3 regions of the Limnohabitans sp. TEGF003 genome follow, and region 1 is predicted to be linked to each of the others. Evidence: predicted binding sites of a transcription regulator. Region 1 holds the regulator's gene; each other region holds the start of a gene.
The links. Region 1 encodes LexA, which represses DNA repair genes until DNA is damaged. Its sites were predicted from a motif close to ACTGTATNNNNATACAGT; they were not measured.
Positions count from the first base shown of each region.

Region 1 (3,270 bases):
AAGGGTCATAAAAAAGAAGTCTTAAAGGGATTCAATATGGCATCTAACAATTGCCGCCAGCGGTTTGCAGATTCCGGCTTGTACAGCAGAAGAACACCCAAGATTATGGCCTGAGTTCACCCACCAAAAGGTGTGGGCGTACAGGCTCAGCGACGCACTTGCAGGGCGCCGGGATTGACGATGTTGGTGGGGGTGCCTTTGATGAAATTCACCACGTTGTCGAACGCGGCACCGAAATACAGTTCGTAATTGTTCTTTTCGACATAACCGATGTGCGGTGTGCAAATGCAGTTTTCCAGGCGGAGCAGGGCCGAGCCTTGCAAAATGGGCTCGGATTCGAAGACGTCGATGGCTGCCAAGCCGGGGCGACCGCGGTTCAAGGCACCGATCAGTGCGTTGGGTTCGATCAATTCGGCGCGCGAGGTGTTCACGAACAAGGCAGTAGGCTTCATTCGACCCAGGTCATCGCTTTTGACCAGGCCCTGGGTGGCTTCGTTGAAGCGCAAATGCAGCGACAACACATCGGATTCTTCAAAAAAGGCAACGCGACTGCTGGCGGCCCTGTGGCCATGCTGGACGGCCCGCGTGCGAGACTCGTCGCTGCCCCAAACCATGACATCCATGCCAAAGGCCTTGCCGTATCCGGCCACCAGCTGACCAATCTGGCCGTATCCCCAAATGCCCAGCGTTTTGCCGCGCAGCACGGTGCCCAGTCCGAAATTGGCGGGCATGGAGCCGGCCTTCAGGCCCGATTGCTGCCAGGCGCCGTGTTTCAGGTTGCCGATGTACTGAGGCAGTCGACGGGCCGCGGCCATGATCAAGGCCCAGGTCAGCTCGGCGGGCGCGACCGGAGAGCCGACACCTTCGGCCACGGCCACGCCGCGTTCTGTGCAGGCGGCCAGATCGATGTGCCCACCCACCCGGCCTGTCTGGGCAATCAGCTTCAAGCGCGGCAGTTTTTCGATCAGGGCCCGCGTGAGCTGGGTGCGTTCGCGGATCAGCACGATGATGTCTGCGTCTTTCAAACGCACAGACAGCTGCCCGATGCCCTTGACGGTGTTGGTGTAGACCTTGGCCGGGAAGTTCTCGAGTTTGACTGCGCAGTCGAGTTTGCGCACTGCATCTTGGTAGTCGTCAAGGATCACAATGTTCATCCCTCCATTGTGCCTTGACGAGGCGACCCCTTCAGGTCAGCCGGACGGCATTGGAGGTCAAATGCGGGCCTGTGCGGCTTCCAGTGCGGCCAGGCGGTCCAGTTCGGCGCAGACATCGGCCATGCGCCCTGAAATCACCATGCGACCGGCACCTTTGACCCGTTGATCGCTGTCGGTCACCCGCACAACGCGCAGGGCGGGTGTGGCCACAGCTGGGGTGCGTTGCGGCTGGGGCGCGTTTCGCGCTGCCAGAGGCCCGCACGCTGGCTGGCGTGTGGCCCAGACCGGCCGCAAATAGGCCTTGCTGCGTTGCGGTTTGACCGCAACAGGTGATGCACGGTGGAGACTGGAGAGGCCTTGAAAAAGACCCGAAAAAGCAAGCAGAGCGATTCCCATGTGAAACCTTTCAAAAGCATGGAGGTTGGACACAGGCAGGATTGCTGAAGAAGCCTGTTGCATCAGGGCTGGCAGAACCATGCTGCCAGCGCCCGCCACCTGATGCAACAAGCAGGTGCTTTACATCAGGAGGGTGTTGCGGATCAGGCCCACGGCCAAGCCTTCGATGTCGAAGGGCTCTTCGGGGTTGACCACGATCGTGGGGTAGTCGGGGTTTTCGGGCAAAAGCTCGATGCCGCCGCTGGTCTTGCGAAGCCGCTTGACGGTGACTTCATCGCCCAGCCGTGCCACCACAATTTGCCCGTTGCGGACTTCTTTGGTGGATTTCACGGCCAGCAGGTCGCCGTCCATGATGCCTGCGTCCCGCATGGACATGCCGCGAACGCGCAGCAAGTAATCGGGTGGCTCGGCAAACAAGCTGCTTTCAATTTGATAGGTCCGGTCCACATGCTCTTGCGCCAAAATGGGAGAACCGGCTGCAACACGGCCGACCAGCGGCAAACTCAATTGACCCAAGCCGGGCAGGGTGAGGCTGAACAAGTCGGACGGTGCCCGCAAAGCGCTGCGGTTGCTGCCTTTGAGGCGGATGCCGCGCGATGTGCCGCTGACCAGCTCGATGGCGCCTTTGCGGGCCAAGGCCTTGAGGTGTTCTTCAGCCGCGTTCGCCGACTTGAAGCCCAGCACGCTGGCGATTTCGGCACGCGTGGGTGGGGCACCGGTGTTGGCGATGGTGTTCTGGATCAGTTCCAGAATTTCCTGCTGCCGGGCGGTGAGTTTGGGGCTGTCGGACATGGCGGTCTCCTTGTAGGAAATGGATGAAGCTGTTGTTTCATCCAGTGACTGTATTTTTAACCAGTTTTTAGGGCTGTGCAAGTGGTAGACGCAAAAAAAATTCAAAAAATCGTGGTTTTGGGCACAGGGGGCACCATTGCCGGCACGGCCGCGAGCGCCGCAGACCACACGGCGTACACCGCCGGACAGCTGGGGGTGCAGCAGCTGCTGGACGCAGTGCCGGGCCTGGGTGATGCCCTGCAAGGCGATCAGCTGGTGTGCGAGCAAGTGGCGCAGCTCGACAGCAAGGACATGGACCACGCCACCTGGCAGGTCTTGGCGCAACGTGGTGTCCACTGGCTCGCGCAGGCGGACGTGGGGGGCATCGTCATCACACACGGCACCGACACGCTGGAAGAAACCGCCTGGTTCTTGCAAATGCTGCTGCGCACCCACAAACCGGTGGTGCTGACCTGCGCGATGCGCCCGGCCACGGCGCTCTCGCCCGATGGGCCACAAAATGTGATCGACGCCATCGCTGTGGTACGCGACCCGATGGCTCGGGGGGTGTTGGCCGTTTGTGCGGGGCGCATCCACAGCGCCCGTGACGTGCAAAAAGTCCATCCTTACCGCTTGGACGCTTTCAGCTCGGGCGAGGCAGGACCGCGCGGCTGGGTGGAGCAAGGCGTTGTGCGTTGGACAGACCCGGGCGCTTGGCCAGTGGCGCATGCTCATGCCCAGCTGGCGCTTGGGCAGCCTGCTGCCGATTGGCCTTGGGTCGAGGTCGTGCCCAGCCATGCCGGTGCCGACGCCAGGCAAGTGGATGCCTTGGTGGCTGCAGGTGTGAAGGGGCTGGTGGTGGCGGGCACTGGCAACGGCACGGTGCACCAGGCCCTGTGGGTGGCGCTCGCCCGAGCGCAGGACCAAGGTGTGGCCGTGCGCGTGGCCA
Region 1 is NZ_AP029225.1:1,819,585-1,822,854, forward strand. Features, by position in the region: gene ACZ5RT_RS09000 (3-hydroxyacyl-CoA dehydrogenase) at 1-9, opposite strand, end outside; gene ACZ5RT_RS09005 (D-2-hydroxyacid dehydrogenase family protein) at 147-1,154, opposite strand; gene ACZ5RT_RS09010 (hypothetical protein) at 1,212-1,550, opposite strand; gene lexA (transcriptional repressor LexA) at 1,671-2,342, opposite strand; gene ACZ5RT_RS09020 (asparaginase) at 2,418-3,270, shown strand, end outside.

Region 2 (3,270 bases), 810 kb from region 1:
AGGGGAGTTGCTGCAGGGCCGCTTGGCGCTTGGCACGCCAGTTCGAATCGTTCCCGTCAACCCACAGATAAACGATGTCGATGGGCGAATCGTGGGACATGTCTGCATTGGATTTTTTGAAGTGGCTGAGTCTAGCAGTGGGTCTGCCCGGGCGTTTTCAATACCCGCCCTGGTGTGAGGGCCACTGCTCAAGCGGCATGGCGGGCTTGCACCCACCGTGCGGCAAGAGACCGATGCAGCAGCGATGGATGGGATACGATGGGTTGGCTGTAACTCCACCCATACCCACCACGATGCGCTGGCTTGTTCCCCTCTTGTTTCTTTTTTGCGAGGCTGCCATGGCCATTGAAGAACCGCGTTACACCGTGCTCGTCTCGGAGCCCCCTTTTGAAGTGCGTCGCTACGCCGCCTTCACGGTGGCGCAAACGCAAATCCAGGGAGACTTTGACGCCGCCAGCCGCAGCGGCTTTCGGCGCATTGCCTCGTATATCTTTGGCGACAACGTGCAAGCCGGTTTGGGTGCGCAACGCAAGATAGCGATGACCGCGCCTGTGACCGTGGTGCCAGAAGACCAGGGTTGGCGCGTGCATTTTGTGATGCCTTCGGCCGAAAACGTGCAGACCCTGCCCCAGCCGCTCAACCCGCACATCCAGCTGCGCCCCGTGCCCGAACACGAGACGGTTGCGGTGCGCTTCAGCGGCTTCACCACGCAAGCGAGCATCCAGGCCCAAACCGAGCGCCTGCGGGCCTGGGCGCAGGCACACCAACTCAAACTGAGCCCCACGGCCCAAATCGCCCGCTACGACGCCCCCTTCACCTTGCCCTGGAACCGCCGCAACGAAATCCTGATTGACCTGGTGCCCTGAAAGCGGCCGGGATGACGAATCAGAAAACCGGCACCGAGGCACGAGAAAAGCCTTACAAGGGCAACACTTCTACACTGCGCGTGAGCACGGGGCGGCACAAAATCTTGTAACCGTCGGCGTCAAAATGGGCAGCCACCTGGCTGGCGGTTTGGCTCAATTGACGCGCAGCTTCGACGCTGGGGGCACTGCCCAAATAGCACCAGTGCCGGACAACGTGGATTTGCGTCAGGGCCTCATCACGCTCGACCAGACCCACCGCGCCCGGATAAGGCCAGCATTCCACGCGCAGCGCCAGCAGGCTGGTGAACAGCCGCTCGCGATGCGACTCGGGGCTCTCGTCCCCCCGGCACACCCCTGCACACTGGCGAATGGCCGCTCTGAAGCAGGCTTTGCCAGGCGGCAGTTTTTCAAGGCCCAGGGGGCCGTAGCAGAGTTGGTGCTGGTCGGCGATGGCGCGCAGCGCATCCAGTGCGGCATGGCGGCTGGCGTACAGGCCATACAGATCGGGCTGCGTGGCAAAGTCGATGTCCTTGGAATACACCACCTCGGGCACCCCGTCGGTCAAGCGCAGGCTGCACAGCTGCTTGTTGCGGCGCAATTTCTGGTTGAACAAGGGGTGCTGGGCCTTGATCATTTGCGCCTCCAGCAGCAAGGCCCCGATCTCGCCCGCCGTGCGGATGTGGCTGATGCGCCGGGTCTGGCGCAACATGCGGGCTTCGTCAGGCGTGCGCAGGTGCGAGAGCAGGCGGGCGCGGATATTGATGCTTTTGCCGATGTACAGCGGCAAGTCGCCTTCATCGCCGTGGAAGGTGTAAACACCCGCCCCGGTGGGGGCGTCTTCGATGGCTTCGCGCAGGTGTTGCGGGTAGGCGTAGACGCGGCTGTCTTCAAAGTCTTCGCGGCGACGTCGGGGCAAAGTCATGGTGGCGTGAGTGGGTCGAGGGCTGCAAAGCAAAATACTGTTTATATTTACAGTATACTGGCACCGTCATGCTTCCTGCAGTTGCCTGACATTGTCCTTTTGAACGCCCCTGGCCACGCGGCTCGGGGCGTTTTTTTTGAGGGGCGGAGCCCTGCGCCCAGACTCAGCGCATGCGGGCGCTCAAGCTGCCCAAGGGCGCAGAAAACTCGGCCCGCCAGTTTTCGCCTGCCTGAACCGGCCAGGCGTCGGTCCAGGTGCCGGTGGTGACCACATCGCCCGCTTACTCGTGTCCCAGACCGTGCCCCACATGGGGCCAAACACCTCGTAGCGCTGCCACAGGGTGCGATTGGTGAAGCCGATTTTGTAGCCCTTGGGCACTTCGCCGCGCTGCTGGCGCAAGCGGCGCACGGCCAGGGCTTGTTGATAAGCCGCTGCGGTGTCGGTGCCACCCACCACGCCGGGCGGCTGGCCCCACAAACGGGCTTGGTCGTGGTGCTGCAAAAGTTGTTCGGGGGTCATGCGGGGGCTCCTGTTGATAAGGGTGAAGACATCAAACCGCCACAAAACGGCCGTCTTCCAGGGTCTGGATTTGCCCCATGGCCAGCAGTTCATCGAGGTGCATGGCGATGGTGTTGCGCTCGGCGCACGGCACAAAGGGCACGTCGTAGCCTGCGGGGTAGAGCAGGCGGCGATCGACCAGTTCATCCAGGCTTTGCGGGGCCTGCAAATAGCCCAGCAGTTGCGTGCTGCGCTCGTCGATCTTGCTGGCAAAACGGGCCAGGTCGGCCAGAAATTGCGCGCGATCGGTGATCACCGCCTTGTGGTGCGAGGTGGCCCAGATGCGGGCGTCCAGCTCGGCGACTTTTTTCAGGGTCTGCCGAAAGTCGCTCAGGCTGGAGGTGGCGTCGCCGTAGTAGGGGCCAAAGCCACTCAGGTCGATGTCGCCAATGAAGGCCAGGCCTTCGCTTTCGACCACCAGGGCGCAGTGGCCTGCGGTGTGTCCCGGCAGGTGGTGCGCACGCACCCGCACGCCGCCGCCCAGGTCCCACACCGTGCCGTCCCTGTAGCCGGTGGCGTCGGGCCGGGGGTGGTAATGAAAATCCTTTTCCACGATGGCCCGCATCGCGTCCAGCACGTCTGGCGGGTAGCCGTAGTGGCGGCACATGCCGTCCCACGATTGGGCGGCGGCCAGGTCGGCCTCGTGCACCTGCACACGGGCGTGCGGCAGGCGGTGCAGCCCGGCCATGTGGTCTTCGTGCACATGGCCCAGGATGACCAGGTCCACCGTGTCCAGCTCGGGGCCAATGCGGTTGGCCACCTCGGGCGTGTCGAAAGCCACCCGCATGTCGGCCCCCTGCACGATGAGCTGGTTGCCGTCGGGGTATTTGCCCGACTTGTCACCCAAGTGCACCCGGACCGCTCCGAAATTCAAAACCGAGGCCATGCCCGTGTCTCCTTGTATTGCCCTGTAAGGAACTATAG
Region 2 is NZ_AP029225.1:2,631,165-2,634,434, forward strand. Features, by position in the region: gene ACZ5RT_RS12475 (Stealth CR1 domain-containing protein) at 1-100, opposite strand, end outside; gene ACZ5RT_RS12480 (SOUL family heme-binding protein) at 339-866, shown strand; gene cho (excinuclease Cho) at 919-1,788, opposite strand; gene ACZ5RT_RS12490 (hypothetical protein) at 1,969-2,307, opposite strand; gene ACZ5RT_RS12495 (MBL fold metallo-hydrolase) at 2,339-3,232, opposite strand.
Region 2: a site for LexA is predicted at 1,825-1,842, ahead of cho (excinuclease Cho). Genes of this name have one in related genera too.

Region 3 (3,270 bases), 1.4 Mb from region 1:
GCCGGCGGTGGGCAATTTCCGCCAGGGCATGCTGGTGCAACTGCCCCTGCATTTGGACAGCTTGCCGGGCAAGCCCACAGCGGCTGCCCTGCACGCGGCCTTGCAGGCGCATTACGCGGCCAGCCAGGCTGCAGGCGGCTGGGTGAGCGTGTTGCCGCCCACGGACAACTTGAAACTGGACGCCACGGCCCTGAATGACACCAACCAGCTGGAGATCCGGGTGTTTGCGAATGAAGAGGCTCGCCATGCCGTGGTGATCGCTCGCCTGGACAACCTGGGCAAGGGTGCCAGTGGTGCGGCGGTGCAAAACATCGCGTTGATGCTGGGCTTGTGACGGGTGAGATGCAGGCTGTGTGACACAACACACGGTCACGCCCCGAATTCTTCAAGATACTGAAGCCATCGACAGAGCCCTGTGGCGGCTCTCTCCAGCTTGAAGTGCCCCTTCGGGAGCAAGAGAAAGCAAGGTGGTTTCCCTGGTATCAGGGAGGTTCATTGGGGGGAGCCCTCAGAGGGCTTTGTGGGCTGTGCCTTCAGTTCAGTCTTCGTCGGCGCCTTGCACGATCTTGCGCACCACCTCGGCGTTGAACCCGCGGGTCATCAAAAAGCGAATTTGTCTGGCCCGCTCGTTCGGGTCGACGGCTGGGCGGTCAAACTTTTTGCGCCAAACGGCCAAGGCGCGGCTGAACTCGGTTGCGCGCAGGCCCTCCATCGCGGCGCTCACGGCCTCACCCGACAAACCTTTTGCAGCCAGCTCTTGCTTGACCCGCGCCGCACCCAGCTTGCCCGAGCGGCGGTGCACCACCGACTCGATGGCACGGCCGTCGTTGATGAAGTCCCGTGCTTGCAGCTCGTCCAGGGCTTTGGCCAGCTCGCCGGGCACTTCTTCGTGTGGCGCCAGCTTGCGTTCCAGCTCAGCGCGCGAGTGTTCACGCTGGCTCAAAAGCCGCAGGGCGCGGCCTTTGAGCGAGGGCTGAAAGCCGGGCTTGTTCAAGGCTTGTCTCCGCGCAATGGCCTTTTATTCGCCTTTGGGTTCGGCAATCGCCGATTCCAGCAAGCGGATGCCCAGCGATTCGCGCACCTTGTTCTCGATTTCGCGGGCCAGGGCCGGGTTTTCGCGCAGGAATTCACGGGCGTTGTCACGGCCTTGGCCGATTTTTTCGCCTTGGTAGGCGTACCAAGCCCCCGATTTGTCCACGATCTTGGCGGTCACGCCCATGTCGATGACTTCGCCTTCGCGGCTGATGCCCTCGCCAAACAGGATGTCGAACTCGGCCGTCTTGAAGGGCGGGGCCACTTTGTTCTTGACCACTTTGACTTTGGTCTCGTTGCCGATCGCGTCGTCGCCCTTCTTGATGGTGCCGGTGCGGCGGATGTCGAGGCGCACCGAGGCGTAGAACTTGAGCGCGTTGCCGCCTGTGGTGGTTTCGGGGCTGCCAAACATGACGCCGATCTTCATCCGGATCTGGTTGATGAAGATGACGGTGCAGTTGGTTTTCTTGATGGTGGCGGTGAGCTTGCGCAGGGCCTGGCTCATCAATCGCGCTTGCAGGCCGGGCAGGCTGTCGCCCATGTCGCCTTCGATTTCGGCCTTGGGGGTCAGGGCTGCGACCGAGTCGATGACCACCAGGTCCACCGCGCCGGAGCGCACCAGGCTGTCCACGATTTCCAGGGCTTGCTCGCCGGTGTCGGGCTGGCTGACCAGCAGGTCTTGCAGGTTGACGCCCAGGTTTTGGGCGTATTGCACGTCCAGCGCGTGTTCGGCGTCCACAAAGGCGCAGGTGCCGCCCAGGCGTTGCATTTCAGAGATGACTTGCAGCGTGAGGGTGGTTTTGCCCGACGACTCGGGGCCGTAGATTTCGATCACGCGACCACGGGGCAGACCGCCCACGCCCAAGGCGATGTCCAGGCCCAAAGAGCCGGTAGAGACGACCTGGATGTCGGCGATGGCTTCGCCTTCGCCCAGACGCATGATGGTGCCTTTGCCAAATTGTTTTTCAATCTGGGCCAGGGCGGCTTGCAGGGCTTTGGACTTTTCGCTGTTGTCGTCGCTCATGGGAATCTCCTTGAATATCAATGGGTTGGGGCACCGGTTTCAGCGGGAAGCTGTGTTTACTGGATGCGTGAACAGTACTGTAAACGAGCTGTATAAAGCTGTAAACACTATTTTTGGTCAGTTTGCCTTATCATTTGGGCATGTCAGAAAACACCCTTTCAACCGCCTTGAGCAGCCCGGCGCTGCAGGATGACCGCTGGCGCCAGACGCATCTGGGCCGTTTGCTGGGCCATGCGATGCGGCGTTTTGACGAGCGCGTGTTGCACCTGATGGCGGGCAACGAGGGCGTGCCCTTGGCCTTGGCCAATCTGGCCTCGCGTGACCAGATCAGCGCCGCGCATGTGCACATCACGCGGCACCTGGCGCTGGAAGGCTCTCGCCTGACCGATCTGGCCCGCGCTGCCGGGATGAGCAAGCAGGCCATGGGCGATCTGGTGGACCAGTGCGCCGCCTGGGGTTTGGTGCAGCGCGAAGCCGACCCGCTGGACGCGCGGGCGAGGCGCGTGGTGTTCACGCCCGTGGGGCTGGCTTGGCTGCAGGCCTTCAAAGATGCGGTGGCCCAAGCCGAGGCCGAGTTTCGCGAGGCAGTGGGCAAGGACGTGGCCACGGTAGTGGCCCTAGGGCTGGAGGCCTACGCGCATTGAGCGGGTGCCCGTGTGTGTCCACAGGCAACGCGCAAACCTGACACTAGAATCACAGAGCCGGGACAGACCGCCCAGCGCCGCAGCCACAACAAGAGGAGACAGACATGCGCATTCTGATAGCCGAAGACGACCAGGTGCTTGCCGATGGTTTGTTGCGCACTTTGCGCAGCGCAGGGGCGGCGGTCGACCATGTGGCCAGTGGCAGCGAGGCCGATGCCGCCTTGATGACCAACAACGAATTCGATCTGCTGATCCTCGATCTGGGCTTGCCCAAAATGCACGGTCTGGAAGTGCTCAAGCGACTGCGCGCCCGGGGCTCCACTTTGCCGGTGCTCATCCTCACCGCGGCCGACAGTGTGGAAGAACGCGTCAAGGGCCTGGACTACGGCGCCGACGACTACATGGCCAAGCCCTTCAGCCTGCAGGAACTCGAAGCCCGCGTGCGCGCCCTCACCCGCCGGGGCATGGGGGGTGCCACCTCGCAGATCAAGCACGGCCCACTGATCTATGACCAGTCCGGCCGCGTGGCCACCATCGACGGCAAGATGGTCGAGTTGTCGGCGCGGGAGC
Region 3 is NZ_AP029225.1:3,262,106-3,265,375, forward strand. Features, by position in the region: gene argC (N-acetyl-gamma-glutamyl-phosphate reductase) at 1-334, shown strand, start outside; gene recX (recombination regulator RecX) at 539-994, opposite strand; gene recA (recombinase RecA) at 1,019-2,056, opposite strand; gene ACZ5RT_RS15525 (MarR family winged helix-turn-helix transcriptional regulator) at 2,197-2,700, shown strand; gene ACZ5RT_RS15530 (response regulator) at 2,805-3,270, shown strand, end outside.
Region 3: a site for LexA is predicted at 2,115-2,132, ahead of recA (recombinase RecA). Genes of this name have one in related genera too.